DNA from 3 places in the Paenibacillus andongensis genome. Region 1 is predicted to be linked to each of the others. Evidence: riboswitches for the same ligand, from Rfam matches in the RefSeq annotation. Region 1 holds a riboswitch; each other region holds the start of a gene.
The links. Region 1 has a riboswitch for cyclic di-GMP ahead of NYR53_RS01140 (transglutaminase-like domain-containing protein). Riboswitches for the same ligand answer to the same signal wherever they lie in the genome.
Positions count from the first base shown of each region.

Region 1 (5,949 bases):
ACTTCCCAGTGTCTCATTACCACTTGAATTAAACGTTACGGGATAAATATGAAGGGATCCTGCAACTATTTCTTGTGTATCATTGAATAAATCTTTTAGGAATGCTGCTGACTGGGCAATTGTCCTCTCATTATAATTATATTTGATTCCCCAATTAATAATCTGCGTAATGGGACTATAGCTTTCGGCTATTTTATCTAAAGAGCTGCCACGCGTTACATGGACTGTCGCAGAGGCCTGAACAGGGTTTTTATTACTTCCCCCGAACGTTGCCGTATTCACAAAGGTTGCTTTGTCAAAATCGGTTATTGGCGTCGTATATTGAATGCGATAAGCCATATGAATAGGAGATTCCGTGAATCGAACAGAAAGATTGGCTCCTGTTATATTTACTATATATTTACTGCCATCCACCAACGCCCCTTGTACGACACTTCCATCTAATTTGACCCCTAACTCATAGACGGCTACCGTAACAGGAACAGATAGACCTGCTGGGATTGGGTCCGTCATCTCTGCGTTCTCAACAGAATCCAGCGTCTTATTCACATCGACGGTCCAATGAATATCTTTCGGGTTAAATCCAGAGGGTACGCCTCTTTTTTCGATTGTGGAAGTGACCGAAGGTCTAAGATGAAGAGTGAAAATCTGATCACCAGATTGAATCGGAATTGTAATCGTTACCGTTGTGCTTTCCGTAAGTTTACTTATATCTAACTGTGTTCGGAAAGTGAGCGTACCATGTATATTGTCATGGCTTTCGATGTAGTTGTTAAAGGTGATCAGCACTTGATGACTAGCTTGATCAACATGGAAAGTCCCTAACTGATTCTGCCCCATGACCAAACCACCGCTGATATTGTTGAAAAGCAAAAATTGCTGCGGCAGAGTGAATGTAAACGTATCACCACTATGGTACCCATGACCGTTTGGCAGCGACCATGTATAGTCTAGCTGCACTGTGGAGTTTGGCTCATAAACATTGCCGGTCACGACTTGACCTGCGCTGTCATATACAGCCATCGTCACGCTGTCAAGAATATTGTTTGAAATCGTGTTCGCACTGGCCTTAGTAATAAAGCCAATCCCGTAAATACTCTGCATAAAAATTAATAAAGTAATCAGCAGTGCACTCGTTTTTTTCTTCAACATCATTTCATACCTCCATTCATGGATCAATGTTTATAGAGATTATTTATGTGTGCTACCTCCTATGACTTTGAAACAAAATGTATCATTATCAATGATATATGATACAAGATGTATTGTAAATATTGGAATTTATTGTTTTTCACATGGGAAGCACAAAAAAACCTGTACTCCGTTGAGTACAGGTTTCATCATTTCTTCTAATATATTTTGGAAATTTGATAATTATGATCGTTTTTTATAATATCTATTGTTTCACCAGCTTGTATATGTATAGCGTCATACGTGGTGTCGATCGTCACCCATTCCTTACTTTCCTTTAGGAAAACTTGATTCCACGCATGATAAGTATTTGGCGCATGGCTTTCATATCCCATAACCAGACGTGTTGGAATTCCCTCGCTTCTTGCCATTGCCGCAAAAGTAGCTGCAAAGTCATAACAAATTCCGCCCGACGCTTCGTAGGCCGTATCCAGATTAGGCACGTAACTATCTGCTACAGTTTGGGCCTTCTCATAATCATACTGAAAATGTGTCGTGATATATCCATAAATGGCCCTTATTTTGTCGATATCTTTGTCTTTATCTCCAACTAATTGCTTAGCTTCAACGACCGCCTTCGATTCATCGTTCCAATCGATCAACGGAATGGACTGCAGAAATACGGCATTCTCGTCTTCCATTTCTAAATCTATTTGTTCTTGCGCAACAACTTTATATTTATTAGCTCCTATGGACTCGCCAATCAGCACTTTATACGGTCCGTTTCCCAGCTGCAAAGGGTACTGATCCCCTTCTTCGAAGGTGTAGTCATATTTGATATTTTCTCTCATTATTCGAACGAGAACTTTGGTGTTTTTATCTTTTGAATAATGAACCGATATAATTCCTTTATTCAGAGCCTCTTTATCTATCATGGATGGATTGGAAGCTGCAAATATCCCTTGCGGAGCGAAAGTAAACAGAAATACTGCTAGGATCACTGGTATAAATGGTTTCTTAAGCACAAAAAATCCCCTTTCGGTAACTGGCTGCCAACTTAGTTCGGCTAAGGAAGGCCCTTTAGTTTTGCGTCTCTAGTTTTCGCTAGATTTGCCTTTATCGGAGGAACGCACCGAATCCCTATAATCACTATAGTGATAGTGCAATCTTAACATAGGCTTGTCTCTCTGAATAGACAAAATATTACATTTTATTCCTTAGACTGCACCATAATTCCCTTAATCGCAATACGGTGAGTCGGATTTTCCATAGGATGGCAAGTTATTAGCGTAATCTCCCGATCTTTGCCGTTGCCCTTCAGCACCCAGACATCCTCTGGGAGGACATACAGTTTGTCCACTACCTTGTAGATATACGTTTTACTCCCTGTATTCACTTCTATGAAATCCCCTTCGGTGACTTCATCTAATCGATTAAAATTTTTCCCGTAGGTCAGGTTTCGATGACCAGCAATCGCATAATTACCAACAGCTCCTGCTTTGCCCGTTTTGGCGATACTGGCAACGGAAATCTTCAAATTATTCACGGTTGCATCTGTCAGAATAGGGAGCTTCAAATCAATTTTATCAATAGTGAGGACACCCTCTATATTCTTCTGCGGCAAAGTTAATGGCTTCGGTGTCATTTTCATTTCCGCGGCCAAGGGGCTTGGCTGGCTAGTTGGCTGGCCGCTTGACGGCAGAGCTTCCACATCGGGACTGGAAGAAGGCACGACCAACACCGTATCTGTCTCCTCCTCGATGTCAGAAGCTGTCTGATCCATGTTCTGCAGATTTTCCTGCCATTGTTTCAAAATTTTGTTCTGCTGATAGCTCTCATAACGATCGTTTAGCGTTGGATAAAGAAAAAGGATAATCCCAAGAACGATAACTAACAGTGATAGCTTTTTTCTAATCACCAGCGGTACCACCTTTCTCTTGGATCTCATACAACCACAATCATTCCGAAAAAGTTTCCGTTAAGAATATGCCTATTTCTATTCTAGATATTTGAGTAAATTCCTTTCTTATCTTTCCAGCAGGTGTTACAGCAAATAATGATTCGGTAACATAGAATTTTGTCGTTTTTGCAAGAAATTGTTCAGAATTTGTTCAGTCTTATTTGGTGTAATAAAAAGAATTCTTTTTTTGGCATAGTTCGTTTTATAGTCATTAACTGGTAAAAGTTTATCATTTTTCCGAGGAGGTGAAGGACAAATAGAGCAATCTCCACGACTACACAGGCATTTCTTACTCTGATTACAGGATTGTTCGTCCTCATACATAGATTAACGCAGAAACAATAGCACTTATTTCTTATGCCAGGAAGAAGAATCAGGATTTACAGTTGTTTAAGAGACATGCAGTTGGAATATTTTGAAAATAAAATACATTGCCAGCTCATGTTATCTGATTATGGGGGAGCAATGTATGGAACATTTATTGGGTTTGAAAAGAAGCAGAACCCTCTTGCATTTGCCTAAAAGAGTGCTGTTCTTGCTTATGGCTTTATCATTGGCGGTATTACCTTATTACAATTTTGTTGCGTCTGCCGCTATTTCTTTGTCTTTGGAAAAAACAGTAGATAAAACATCAGCAGTACCTGGGGAAACGATCACGTATACGATCAAGTATGCGAATCCGAGTACGACGGAAGATGCCGTGAATATGGTCATCACTGACGTTTTGCCAAATACATTGGACTACGTAGGCGTCGACACCTCGGCTGATGTCGATCATGTCGATTTAAGTACTCCTGGTACAGTTAAATTCGTCATGGATAACCCGCTACCTGCTGGTACAACGGGCGTGCTTAAGCTGAAGACCAAATTCAAGTCAGGGGTAACTCAGCAAGGAGACACCGCGCAGAATACCGCAACAGCTAAAGCTGATAATAGCGGCTCGGTTTCGTCAACTGCACAAGTAGTTACGGCAACTCTGAATCCTGATAACTGGTCGATATCTAAAACCAAAATCCTCCCTACGGTTGATCCTGTTTTGAACAGTGATGTCACCTATCAGGTTAAGCTAAAAGGGAACAGCGCACTTGGTGGCGCAAATATTCAAAACGTTGGAATTTACGACACTCTGCCTGTCGGCTCTACATTTGTTTCAGCCACTGGCGGCGGGGTTTATAGTTCCGTGTACGGCAATGTCTACTGGAGTCTTCCTACATTAAATGCTGGACAGGAAGTCACCTATAATGTCGTGTTAAACTTTCCGAGTCCTACGTTTCAAGTAGGCAATTCGGTAACGAATTCCGTTTACGCTGCAGGTACCAGCCTGAGTGGGGCTGCTCTTACTACAAATACAGCATCCGCTACCCACCTACTTTCAGCTCCAACGCCAGGCGTTTACGGTATCAACAAAGACTCCCGCCAGACTAATGATGAGTATGCTGTCGGTCAGACCGTAGATTACAAAATCAATGGCTTTGGGAATAGCGGCAATGTCCCTTTGAATAGCTTTATTGTCGAGGACAATATACCGAAAGAAATTAATTTAACCCAGATTTCAACAGGTACCTACGCGAATAACACGGATGTCAAAGTCACCTTAGACTACCAGAAAAATGGCGTCGGCGTCTGGATTCCGTGGACTGGTGGCGCGGGTCTCGACACAAGCATCAACCAAACTTTAGATGTATCTTCCTTAGGCCTTATAGGCTCAGATTATGTATCTAAGGTCCGCTGGACCTACGGAACAACGTCAGATGGAACGGTACCAAGCGGTTTCCGCATTGCTTCTGATATGCATGTGAAAGGCACTCTGCTTAGCACCGATCATCTCGGAGGCGCTGTGGTTCCCGATGTAACCACCTTTGACAACACAGCTACACTTAATGCTAAGTATTTGTCAACCCCGCTGACTCAGAGTAGTGATACCAGCACCGTCAAGGTTGTTCACCCTCGACCTTGGATATTAGCAGATAAATCAGTCACAAGCAGTTCCTCTGTTAGAGAAGGCGATACAGTTACTTATAAACTGAGGGTTCAGAATCATCCTTTTGCGACTGGGGATTTGGATTCACCGGTTGTCCTTGATTTTTTCCCTAACGAATTAGAGAACTTTACAGTCGTCGGTGTTCCAGATCAACATACTACGACACCCAGTGTTGCACCCACGTTCTCCAACCATCCTGAAACGATAAGTACAGTTTCGTATTCGGTTTACCGCTGGGAATTCCCAGGTGCCATTTTGAAACCAGGCGATTACATTGATGTTACCGTTAGCGGTAAAGTCAAAAGCCATACAGTTAATGGTAATTTCAGTAATACCATGTATGCAACGTCTGCAATCACAAATGATTATAAAGGCACGACAGTGAATGACAGCCCCGACGATTGGGATGATATTCCAGCTACGACGCAATTCGTAAAGGACATATCCAACGTATACGTGATATTCACTGGATCACTTGAATCCGTCAAATGGGTAAAAGGTGAAGTCGATGGAGCGTTCACGAAATATCCGGCTAACGGAGAAACGCTTCCCGGCGGGAAAGCGATGTATCAATTGCGTGTAAGTAACACGAATTCTAACGGCCCAATCTCCAACATCGTCATTATCGATAAGCTGCCACGTATCGGAGATACTGGAGTCGTTGACACCAGCGGTCGTAGTTCCGCTTGGAAGCCTTATCTAGTGAATAATGTTACTGGCGCAAATGGCGGCATATTTTCCATTGTAAAGTCCAATGATATTACTCATGTTTTACGCCCAGCAACAGGTGTTACCATTTATTACTCGACCAGTTTGAATCCTGACGTGGCCGATATATCCGATCCACTTCACCGGAGTCATCATACAGGCTGGAGCA
Region 1 is NZ_CP104467.1:250,055-256,003, reverse strand. It holds gene NYR53_RS01145 (collagen binding domain-containing protein) at 1-1,155, opposite strand, end outside; gene NYR53_RS01140 (transglutaminase-like domain-containing protein) at 1,350-2,156, opposite strand; cyclic di-GMP riboswitch class I at 2,169-2,256, opposite strand; gene NYR53_RS01135 (class D sortase) at 2,342-3,049, opposite strand; gene NYR53_RS01130 (SdrD B-like domain-containing protein) at 3,561-5,949, shown strand, end outside.

Region 2 (5,949 bases), 2.5 Mb from region 1:
CAATGCGGCGATCTTGGATGGAAGGTTTCTATATATCGGAGGACGGGCTGCCGATAGCTTCGAAGCGGCTGAGCACTTGGACGGACAAGGACGTTATATGATTCCCGGCCTTATTGATATCCATTTGCATATCGAAAGCACGATGGTCACGCCGGAGACGTTCTCTTACGGACTCATTCGTAACGGTGTTACAACCATCGTTCCAGAACCTCATGAGATCGCCAACGTCTTCGGACTTGACGGGGTGAAGGAATTCATTAAAGCTAGCAAGCATTGTGTTGCTGACATGTTTTATGCCATCCCGAGCTCGGTTCCTGCCACTTCAATGGAAACGACCGGAGGCGCGATTGAAATCGAGGATTTGGACGAGCTGCTTCGTACAGAACGCATCATTTGTTTAGGCGAAATCATGAACTACGTAGATGTGATAACAGATCCTGATTGCAAAACGAACCACATCTTAAATCATATCCGCACTCATTATCCTCACCTCATTATTGAAGGACACGTGCCGAAATTATTGGATCTGGACTTGCATCGAATGATCTATAGCGGTGTAGATTCCGATCACACGCATCAATCGATCGAGGGGATGGAAGCTCGGATCGCTGCAGGGATGTTTATTGAAATTCAAGAAAAATCGATGACGCCTGAAGTGATGGCGTATTTGATGGAGCATGAGGTATCTGAGCACTTTTGCTTTGTTACCGATGATGTGATGGCTGATTCCTTTGAGCGTCGAGGGCACTTGAATCACCTTGTTCGCAAAGCGATAGGCATGGGCATGAAGCCTGAGCAGGCGATTTATGCCAGTACGCTTTCGCCAGCCAAAAGAATGCGGATGTATGATCGCGGCGTAATTGCGCCCGGTAAAATTGGTGATTTTCAACTGATCTCCGATCTGGAGCAGCTGACAATCGATCAAGTATACAAGCATGGCCGCAAGGTCTATGATGCTCGCGAGCCATACAAGCCAACTGTCCATGCACCAGCCTTTCCAGCACACTACTATCAAAGCGTTCATATGTCGCCTTTAACAGAAGCGGACTTCACCGTGAACACAGAAGCAGCGGATGGCCGGTATGCCTGCCGAACCATGATGGTGAAGGATGGCTCCACGTTTACAGAAGAGCATCAGGTCGATGTAGATGTTCGTCAAGGAAAGCTTAACTGGTCGGAGAGCGGCTATGGACTCATTGCTACGTTTGAACGCTACGGGAAAAACGGGAATCGCGCTTATGGTTTAATCGGCGGGGATACGATCAAGCGTGGAGCCATAGCAACGACGTATTCTCACGATAACCATAACATGCTTGTTGTGGGGCATAATCCAGTCGATATGATGATCGCTGCTAATGAGGTCATCAAGAATCAAGGGGGCTTCAGCGTAGTTGAGAATGGCGAGGTGATCGCTAATCTTGAGCTGCCTGTCGGCGGTATTTTAACGGAAGTCCCTTTGGAGCAAGTCGCCAAGGAAGTTGAGCAGCTGCGCAAGGCCATGGAATCGTTAGGCTACTGCCATTATAACCCGATTATGTCCATCAGCACGCATTCTTTACCCGTTAGTCCTGCGTTGAAAATAACGGATTACGGTTTAATTGATGTAAATGAAGGGAAAGTTGTGCCTTTAATCATACACAGCTGAGCTTTCGCCGATTCAAGGTGGAGGCTAATGGAACTCATGGAATAAGGGGCTGATCTAAAAAGTAGATAAATCTACTTGAGGAAAGCCTCTTTTTTTTGAGGTAAACCTGCATAATGGCAGGCTTTTCCATTTTTCAAACGGTTTTAGAAAAAATATCTGCACTTTCGCAGTAATTGTGGGCTGTTTTTATAATACTTTAGAACTATATATTGTGTTGTTATTTATAGTCCATTATAATCAAATGAGATAAATACAAATACATATAAGAATACCGTTAAAGGCAAACCCGCAGAAATCCGGGGACGCAAAACTAAAGGGGCTATAGGGCAATGCGCCACGCCAGCCAGTTGCTGTAAAAGAAAACCACATCTCTCTTAAGTTGATGTGGTTTTTTTGAACGGAGATCATAGGCAGCTATTCAACCTAAAGACTATTGCACAAAGAAATTCATCATTGGAGGTTGATGTTGCCATGTCGCTTCGCCGGAAAATCATCATCTACGTAGGGTTAACCACGCTTTGCATGCTTTCACTTCTATACGTGATTTCAGAGAGGGCTCTTCTGCGCAATTATGAGCAGATGGAGCTTGAAAGTTTGCGTGAAAACATGAAACAAAACCTTCTTTCTTATTTTGATGAGTATACAAATTTAGGTGCAATTGCGATTAATTATGCTGGTTGGGATGATACATACAACTTTATCGATAGGCCGACGATTCCTGCTAATAACGATCCTTATCTCACAGTCAATTATACCGATTCCTTGTTTATGTCAAGTCGTCTTAATATAACGCTTCTGATGAACAACGGAAAGCAAGTTTACTTCGGTAAAGCCTATGATTATGGCAATAACAGCCCACTCGGCTATCCAAGTACATTCATACATACCTTACAGACTGAATATGCTTCCTTCCTTGAACAGTCGGACGCTTCTTCCCGGAAGATGGGGTTATTGCTTGTTGATAAGCAACCGGTAATCGCAACTTCATACCCAATTCTAACGAGCAACAATGAAGGACCCATTCACGGAACCTTGGTTTTTGCGCGTTTCTTAGACTCGAATTACATTCAGTATATTTCTGAAAAAACGGACTTGCCTTTAAGTATATCTATTGTGGATCCATCTTTTACACCTCCTCTTCAAGCTACAACCATAATGGGTCCCAAAAACCGCGCGCTGCCGTTTTGGACCGAGTCTGATAAATCGACGATCACAAGCTTTTCGCTGCTAACAGACGTCAATAATAAACCCGCCGTTCTCTTGAAATTCGTGAAACCGAGAGAATTATATAAGGAAGCTCAAAGAAGTATCTTATTTTACTTGTTCTATTTTGGGCTTTCCGGACTGGTATTCTTTATCATTATTAGCTGCGTCCTTCAGCGGACGATATTTGCTAGATTGAACCGCACGATCTTTGGGATGAATGTGATCAAAACCAAACAAGATTTTTCGATTCGCATTCAGGAATCCGGCAAAGATGAGATTACCCAGCTCGAGAATTCGTTTAACCACATGATGATGTCGCTGGAGCAATCGCAGAACGAAATTCATTATCAAGCAAATCATGATAATTTGACCGGTCTCAACAATCGAAGAGCTTTTTTCGAGTATCTGGAGAAAATCATTTCACAAAACCATCAGCTTCCATTCCGCTTTGCCATAATCTTCATCGACTTGGATCGCTTTAAGCTGATCAACGATACGATGGGACATCATAGGGGAGACTTGCTGCTGATCGAGATTGCCGAGAGATTACGGCTTTGTATGAAGGAGGGCGAATTCCTTTGCCGCTTGGGGGGCGATGAGTTTTGCATCGTTTCCCATGACGTTCATGATTCCAAGCCAATTGAACACCTGGCAAAGGTCATCAAAGAGACGATTAATGTGCCTTACGATCTAGATGGCTATCGTGCCACGATTTCAGCCAGTATCGGAATTAGTCTGTATCCTGATCATGGAAAGGATTCGGAAAGCTTGTTGCATCATTCTGATATGGCTATGCTGGATGTCAAAGAATCCGGAAAAAATAATTACCGTTTGTATTCGGAATCGATTGAAGCGATTCGGACCAGAAGAATGCTTTTAGAGCAATACTTGAAGTGTGCGATTGACAACGACGAGCTTACGCTTCATTACCAACCAAAATTGGATTTGGCACGAAATAAAATGGTTGGGGTGGAAGCACTGCTTAGGTGGACGAACAGACAACTTGGACATGTATCTCCTTATGAATTTATTCCCATTGCTGAGTATTCCGGAATCATTAATGAGATAGGTGAATGGGTCATGCGATCAGCATGCAGGCAATTCAACGCATGGCGAAAGCAATCAGCGGACATGCCTCTTATCGTTGCTATTAATATTTCAGGCGCCCAACTGCTGCGGCCAAACTTTGTTGAACGAATTCGCGGGGTATTCGCAGAAGAAGAGGTTGATCCCTGCCATTTCGAGCTGGAAGTGACGGAAAGCTTTGCGATCGAAAACTTTGAAGAAGTGATCAACATATTGATCGAATTACGTAATCTAGGTTTTATGATTTCCATTGACGATTTTGGAGCAGGCTACTCTTCAATGAAATATGTATGTCAGCTTCCCATACAATGTATGAAAATTGATAAAACGTTGATCGATCAACTGGCAGATAACATTAGAAGCCAAGTTGTTGTATCGTCGTTGATCGAAATGGCTCATCGGCTGCAGCTATCCGTAGTGGCGGAGGGAGTTGAGCTGCCGGAGCAGCTTCGTATTCTCCAAACATACCGGTGCGATCAGATTCAAGGATTTCTCATCAGTAAACCGGTGCCGGCTAGCAGGATTATTGAGATGTTGAATGGCTCTGATTTGCTTCAGGTACCCGAAACAAAATTACATTAGATCAATTGAATAAGCTGAGTCAGGGATGCTGAGCAGAACCTGGCTTGGCTTTTTTTCGTTCATGGATAACCATCGATCGCATAGGATCTGAGGCCCAGCCTGTCAGTCTAAATGGAGTTTAATATGTCGAATCATGACCCCAATGACGCGACCATAACAAGCTAAATGATCTAAATGACATGTAGAATATGTTGATATTAAAATGTATAATTCAAATAGCAAGTCAATCCAGTCCTACATTTAAATCATGAGGAGGTTTACAATGAGAAAAAACGGTCTATTTGCCTTGTTTGTATGCTTTTCAATTGTCATGTCACTCTTAGGAACACCTCTGTCTTCATCCGCTGCAGCTAATGAATTTGAATCGGATGATGAAACAACGCTTTCTCAAAGCGGTTCGCTGCAATCGGACGCTAACTACGTAAAGGCTGCTGTTAAAGCCAAAAAGCTTTACGTGATCCGTTTGGGCGATATGTCGGAAACGGAAAGTGTTATGATCGCTTCGCTGCAAGGGCTGCTCGCCAATAAGTCTTCCGATCAAATATACATACTGCCCGATTCCGGGAATTACAAGAAGTGGCTGGACGATTTGGTCCAAAAATACGGGGTGAAAACGGAATTTATCCGTGATCCTTGGAAGCTCGTGAAGGAGTTCAAGAAGCAGTTCGACGGCTATTTACTATGGGAAAAGGGGAACAGCTCCATCAATGCAGCTACATCACTAGCCCATTTGAAACAGGCCATCTTAATTGAAAAAGGCGATGTCAAACAAGCCAAAGGCAATAAGCAATTGATGGATCTCTCGACAAAGGATGAAGCTTGGGTCAAGCAAAACTATTGGAATAAGCTCAACCATCGCACCTTGATTGAGCAAAAAGGGGAAACGAGCGAAGAATTGGCGTCCGGTATGGGCGGCAAACTGCGAGATTACGCTGTAATGGCTAACGCTTTCACCTTCTATGATGGGAACAGCGCGTTCCGACAATCCATCATTGCGGATGCGGAGCCGGATGCTGTTATTTTAGGATGGGGAGATGCGTCCAAAGGTGAAGACGCTTTCATACGTCCAAGTTCATCTGCGGGTTTGTATACACTGCCTGCTGACCATGCCTATAATTTGTCAGTGTTAAGCAGCTTTACTATCAAAGAGCTCAAACAGAAGGAACAGACGCCTCCTCCGGTTCAGGATCAGGTGCATTATGTGTCATTTGTCATGTCGGATGGCGATAATATTCAATGGATGCTGAACGATTTGGCCGAGAAGGGCAAGCCTTGGTTCGGTAACCCAAACCGTGGGAATTTCGATATGGGTTGGGCTGTTTCTCCCAGCATGATGGATTTAGCACCAACTGTACTGGAACGTTTTTATAAGGATGGTACAAACAAGGACAATTTTGTCGTTGGTCCGTCTGGCGGCGGATATATGTATC
Region 2 is NZ_CP104467.1:2,775,598-2,781,546, forward strand. It holds gene NYR53_RS12185 (adenine deaminase) at 1-1,645, shown strand, start outside; cyclic di-GMP riboswitch class I at 1,915-2,000, shown strand; gene NYR53_RS12190 (sensor domain-containing diguanylate cyclase) at 2,099-4,519, shown strand; gene NYR53_RS12195 (GxGYxYP domain-containing protein) at 4,782-5,949, shown strand, end outside.
Region 2: linked by a shared signal. The riboswitch ahead of NYR53_RS12190 (sensor domain-containing diguanylate cyclase) and the one ahead of NYR53_RS01140 (transglutaminase-like domain-containing protein) in region 1 are both predicted to bind cyclic di-GMP.

Region 3 (5,949 bases), 3.1 Mb from region 1:
AGTAAGCTGTTCCAAATCCAATCGGCATGCGACGCCAGGCCCAACCTGCCCCGTGTCGCCGTCCAGCGTTTGTTTGCCGCAAAAAACGATGTCCACCGGTCCCCACGTTTCGGCAATTTTACGGATGGTTCGGGCAACAACGTACGATGTCGCCAGCGTGTCCGCACCTGCGAAGCCGCGGTCCGTCACTAATACAGCATCGTCAGCGCCAAGGGAGATGCACTCCTTTAACCCTTTCTCCGCAGGTGGCGGCCCCATTGTTACCACTGTAATCCTCGCACCTTGTTCATCTTTAATACGGAGCGCCTCTTCCAGCCCATGCATATCATAGAAGTTCACGATACTTGGGACACCTTGGCGAATTAACGTATTATTTTTCGGGTCAATGCGAATTTCTCTAGAGTCAGGTACCTGCTTGATACAAACGACAATATGCAGCATCTCTGCACCCTCCTATTTCTTAGGAACTTGCTTGCACATTCGACAGCTAACGGATCTGGGCTTGTCAGCATTGTGAATTTCGTCACTTAAAATGACGAATCGAAATCGCTTTCAAAGCACTTGTATAAAGTTAATAATCTACAACAATATATGCGAAAAGCTTCCTAACATGACTCTTACTTTCGTCCAAGGCTCGAATGAAATCTTACCGATCTTGATCGGAACACAAAAAAAAGGATCTGAGCCGCGAGTCGCGACTAAGATCCTTTTTTCCAATTTCAATTTCCAAAAATAACGAATTCTAGTTCCACTAAAGTAGCGGGCCCGACATTATTAATCTTCTTCCGCTTCTTCTACCTCATACGTACATAAGAAACGCTCTACACCGGGATATTTCTCCCCTAAGCTTCGAATAACGAATCCAATATTTCTATAGAACTGGACACTTTCTTCATCGGTTTCAGCCACGATTCGAATGGGACTCATATCTTCAATAATTTCAAGGATAATCCCTCGCCCAAAGCCTACCCCTCTGCTCTCCGGTTCAACGGCAAGATGAGTGATCGTCATCTCCTGATTATTACTAAGTTCAAAGCCGATGATGCCCACCATGATACCTTCGGATTCATACCCAAATAACCACAGATTAGCATCATTTTCATAACGCTCAAGAACAGGCTGCAGCGCCTCTGGATCGGGAAAAACACTGTAACTAAGCAGTTCTTGTATTTCGTTTTCGTTTAGTCGAGATTTCACATTCACTAACATCTTCATTCACTACTTTCATTAATCATTATCTACACATAATCTAACAACTTAAGCAAGCTGTCAATATTCGCTATAGGGGTAATCCCCTTCTCCTCCATCAAGTGCCCGTTAGGCCCATAGCTGATAAAGGGGATCCCAGCATCTATGGATGCTCTGCCATCTATCCACGAATCTCCGATGGATATCCATTCGCTCTCAAGAATTTGTGGAAAATGCTGCTTTGCAGCTAAGTATCCGGAAGGCGATGGTTTCATGTCTTCCATCTGCTCTCTTCCGATAACCAAATCAAAGTATGGACGAATTCCAGTCGTTTCCAGCGCATGAACCGCTGCCTTATAAGAATTGTTTGTCACAATAACCAGGACATAACCCTTCATTAAAACATTCAAAAGCTCAGAAACATCGGACTCCAGTCCTGCGCCCTCCATGCCGATTAGTTCGTGCTCAACGACCATTTTCATCACTTCGGTATAGGACTCTTCAGGCATCCCCTTCGCTTTCACATACGCAATCATGGTTGATGTTGTATGTTCTTGAAACGGAAAGCTAACCGGCAATAGATCATGTTCAATAAGGTAGTCCGCCACTTGCTTTTTCATCATTTGGAAATTAATTCTAGACCTCAGCAGTGTATTATCCATGTCAAAAATAATGCCTCGAACTTGGCTTGATTTCATCATTGAACCTCACCTATCCATCTCTAGAACTACAGAAAATTTGAGAAATTAGTATTATAAATTATTTTTAGTAGAATTCGACATGATTCGCTAATTACCGCTATAGACACGTCATTTTTAACTAATTATAATGAGTCGTATTAACTGGTATATAGGCTTAATACATCATTAACTAGTGCCTTTTGAACTACATATATAGAATCGTCAAAAGCAAACCATTGGAAACAATGCGACGCAAAGCCATGACCTAAGGCATCCCTAATTGGGATGCTATGGACGACAGGTTACCGAGTCAAGGAGTTCATCCTTTCATTCGGGATGGACTTTTTTATTTATACGAAATGAGGTCGATTCATGCATCATATGCTAATAGATAATTTTCCTATTTACCTCATGCTGCTAACGTTCATTATTTCAATAACTGCTATTTACTTATCTTTTACTAACAAAACTGCACTCCAAGCTTCTATTTTAGAGTCTGCTATCGATTGTATCATGATGTTTAATACAAGTGGGAGAATCATTGCATTTAATCCTGCGGCAGAAGCCATCTTTGGTTACGAACGAGAAGAAGCGCTAGGGCTTACGTTAATCGATTTTCTTTTTGAAAAAGATGGCCAGGAGACCACCTTCTTAAATCTGCTATTCACGGCGAAAGACGAAACGATGATCGGTAAGCGAATCGAATTAAAAGCATATCGATCGGACGGCAGTGTATTTCCGGCGGAAATAACGATTACGTACACTCCGTATAAAGGAAAGGATATCTATACAGCTTATCTACGTGATCTGACTGAAAAAAAGAAGTCCGAGGAAATGATACATCAGCTAGCCTACTTTGATTTGCTGACAGGCTTGCCGAATCGCAACCAATTCAACCAGCTTTTCCAAGATGCGTTAAGCAATGCCAAAAAACATAATCAGAGCTTAGCTCTACTCTTCCTTGATGTAAATCGGTTTAAACTCATCAATGACACCTTAGGCCATCACTTAGGAGATCTAGTTTTGCAAAAGTTCTCCCTACTTCTCTCGGAAAACTTAATTTCACAAAGCATTGTCTCTAGACTCAGCGGCGATGAATTTGTGATTCTGTACCCATTCGGAAATAGGATGTCAGCAGCAGTGCAAGCGGAGAAAATCATTCAGCAATTGGAAGCACCTTTCCAAATAGACGGACGCAATGTTTTTGTTTCAACCAGTATTGGTATCTCATTGTATCCGATCGATGGAGAAGATCCGGAGGTTTTACTGAAAAATGCCGATCAAGCGATGTATCTGGCCAAAGAACGTGGAGGAAACCATTATCAGTTTTATGAACAGGAAATGAGTGTCATTTTTTCGAGGAGAAGTACATGTGAACAATCCCTCCGAACGGCCATCGAACATAATGAGCTCTATCTGATGTACCAGCCCAAATTCCATCTTCCTACCGGAAAAATAATCGGGGTAGAAGCTTTACTACGGTGGGAAAGCCATGAGTTAGGAAGCGTCTCGCCGAAGGAATTTGTTCCAATTGCTGAGGAATCCGGACAAATTATTGCCATAGGGAAATGGGTTTTACAAACAGCCTGCTTACAAATGAAAAAATGGCAAGCTGCGGGGATGGAGCCTGTTCCTATTGCAGTCAATGTCTCTACTGTCCAGTTTCATCAAGAAGATTTGGTGACAATGATTCTCGATATTCTGCATCAAAATGAGCTAGAAACACAGTACTTAGAAATTGAAATTACCGAAAGCGTATCAATGCATAATAGCCTCAGCATCATGGAAAAGCTTTATGCTTTAAAGCGCGAGGGGGTTAAAATCACTGTCAATGATTTTGGAGTTGGTTATTCTTCATTAAGTTATTTACATAAATCTCCTGTCGATACGTTGAAAATTGATAAATCGATTGTACAAGACATTTCCACCGCCACATCCTCATCTTCTATCATTGAAGCTATTATGGCCATGTCACATCGTTTAAACTTGAGTGTCCTTGCGGTAGGTGTAGAAACTAATGAACAGCTCTCTTTTCTAGAGAAATGTGGCTGTCAAAATATCCAAGGATATTTATTCTCAGTTCCACTTACTGCCCAGCTATTTGAAACGAGTTTTGTTATCCATGATGCAAATGCTGGTGCTTTATGAATAAAGCCAGAAGACGTAGACTACTTCGCCTTCTGGCTTTTCAGATTGGACACTGAACGAATAGCAAACGGCATGGCTAATGAAAGTAAGCTTGCCACAAGTCCAAACACGAACATACCATGAATACCCGTATAAAAGATGATGGATTTAGTAAGGATTGCCCCCATAATCGTTACGCTGACCGCTGTCCCAATATTCCGTGCAAAGAGTTGCAGTGAAGTGGAAATCCCCTTCTGGTGCGCTTCTACAAGCTGCTGTGAACCGATTGTAGTAATGGTGAAGATCAAACCATAGGCAAGACCAAGCATTGTTAGTGCGCTAAACGTGTACCAAAAAGGAGTACCCTCGTGAATGAAATAAAATAAGGCGGCTGTAATGACGAGTATCATATTACCTATGACTAAAAGCCGTTTATAGCCATATCGAAGCACCCATTTTCCACCTGGTACAGCAACAGCCATCCACCCCATGGATGTACTCAGAAGTGCAATACCGCTGACAAACAACGAGTAGCCTTGATTTTGCAAGAAGAGAGGTATGAAGCTGGAAGCCCCAAAGAGAGCCGCGCAGCTGAGAAATGAGCTTGCAATCATAATGGCCACCGGGCGATTGCGCAGCAGATTTAAGGGAACGAACGGCGCAGGATGCTTCCTTTCATATAAAAAGAAAGCAATCATACATAGGCCTCCTAGCGCGCCATACATGTAACTATAATGCTCAACTGCTGTAGTAAGCAGCAAAAAGGATATACCACAAGCAAACAAAATTGCTCCGCCATAATCGACCACTGCTTTCTTTGGTTGATACACTTCCTTATACGGCTGTAAGGTAAGAAGTGAAACGATACATACCGGTATATTCACGAAAAAAATCCACCGCCAACTCAGGTAGGTTACGAAGAACGTCCCCAGTAGAGGTGCTAATATGGCAGATAAGCCCCACATCCCTGTGAAATAAGCTTGTACTTTACCTCGCTGCTCAACCGGATAAATATCTCCCGCAATGATGGCAGGAAAAGGCATCATCACCCCTGCACCAATCCCTTGTATCGCTCTGAATAAGATCAGCTGCAGCATGTTCTGAGATAGACCGCAGAGCACAGATCCAAAAAGAAACAATAGTATACCCGCTGCAAAAATCCGTTTCCGCCCAAATAGGTCAGATAATCTGCCTGCTAATGGTGCTAATACAGTTGAAAGAACCATATAAGAGGTAAATGCCCATGCGTACAAGTCATTGCCGCCAATTTCTTTCACAATAATCGGCATGGTGGTATTCGCAATCGTGGTATCGATAGACGACACCAATACCGCCAATACAATACTCACCATAACCGTTGTTCGATTTCTCACGGATGTCCCCTCCTACATGCTGACTTTTTTCACATCCACATATTGTAACTGATTCCAGTATGGATGAATAGCATGTGCAGAGTACGAAGATGTCAATTAACAAAGCAAATTAAAAATTTCCTTTACATAATGCTTTTCTATATAATAAAATTAATCCAATGTGGTTAGTGGGTAATTCGATTGGGGACATGACAACATGACTTTAACTGTTTTATTTATGGGTGTATTTGTTGGTTTTATGGTTGGATTGACTGGTGTAGGCGGAGCTTCGCTGCTCACCCCCATTTTGATCCTGATTGGTATTAATCCTTCAATTGCCGTAGGAACAGACCTTCTTTATAATTCGATTACAAAGCTTTTTGGCACGATTCAGCATTGGCGGCAGAAAACGATTGATTTCAAGCTGGTTAAAATGCTGGCCATGGGTAGTATTCCAGGTGTAACCGCAGCCGTTATTTTTCTTAAATTATTCAATTCGTTCTTTCATAATCAGGAGATCATTATCAAGCATGCTCTTGGTTATGTCTTGATTCTGGTAGCGTTTGCTACCTTGTTTAAAGTTTTCTTCGGCCACAAGATCA
Region 3 is NZ_CP104467.1:4,744,651-4,750,599, forward strand. It holds gene NYR53_RS21745 (electron transfer flavoprotein subunit beta/FixA family protein) at 1-441, opposite strand, end outside; gene NYR53_RS21750 (GNAT family N-acetyltransferase) at 775-1,215, opposite strand; gene NYR53_RS21755 (HAD family hydrolase) at 1,239-1,889, opposite strand; cyclic di-GMP riboswitch class I at 2,086-2,178, shown strand; gene NYR53_RS21760 (putative bifunctional diguanylate cyclase/phosphodiesterase) at 2,241-4,016, shown strand; gene NYR53_RS21765 (MFS transporter) at 4,037-5,368, opposite strand; gene NYR53_RS21770 (sulfite exporter TauE/SafE family protein) at 5,565-5,949, shown strand, end outside.
Region 3: linked by a shared signal. The riboswitch ahead of NYR53_RS21760 (putative bifunctional diguanylate cyclase/phosphodiesterase) and the one ahead of NYR53_RS01140 (transglutaminase-like domain-containing protein) in region 1 are both predicted to bind cyclic di-GMP.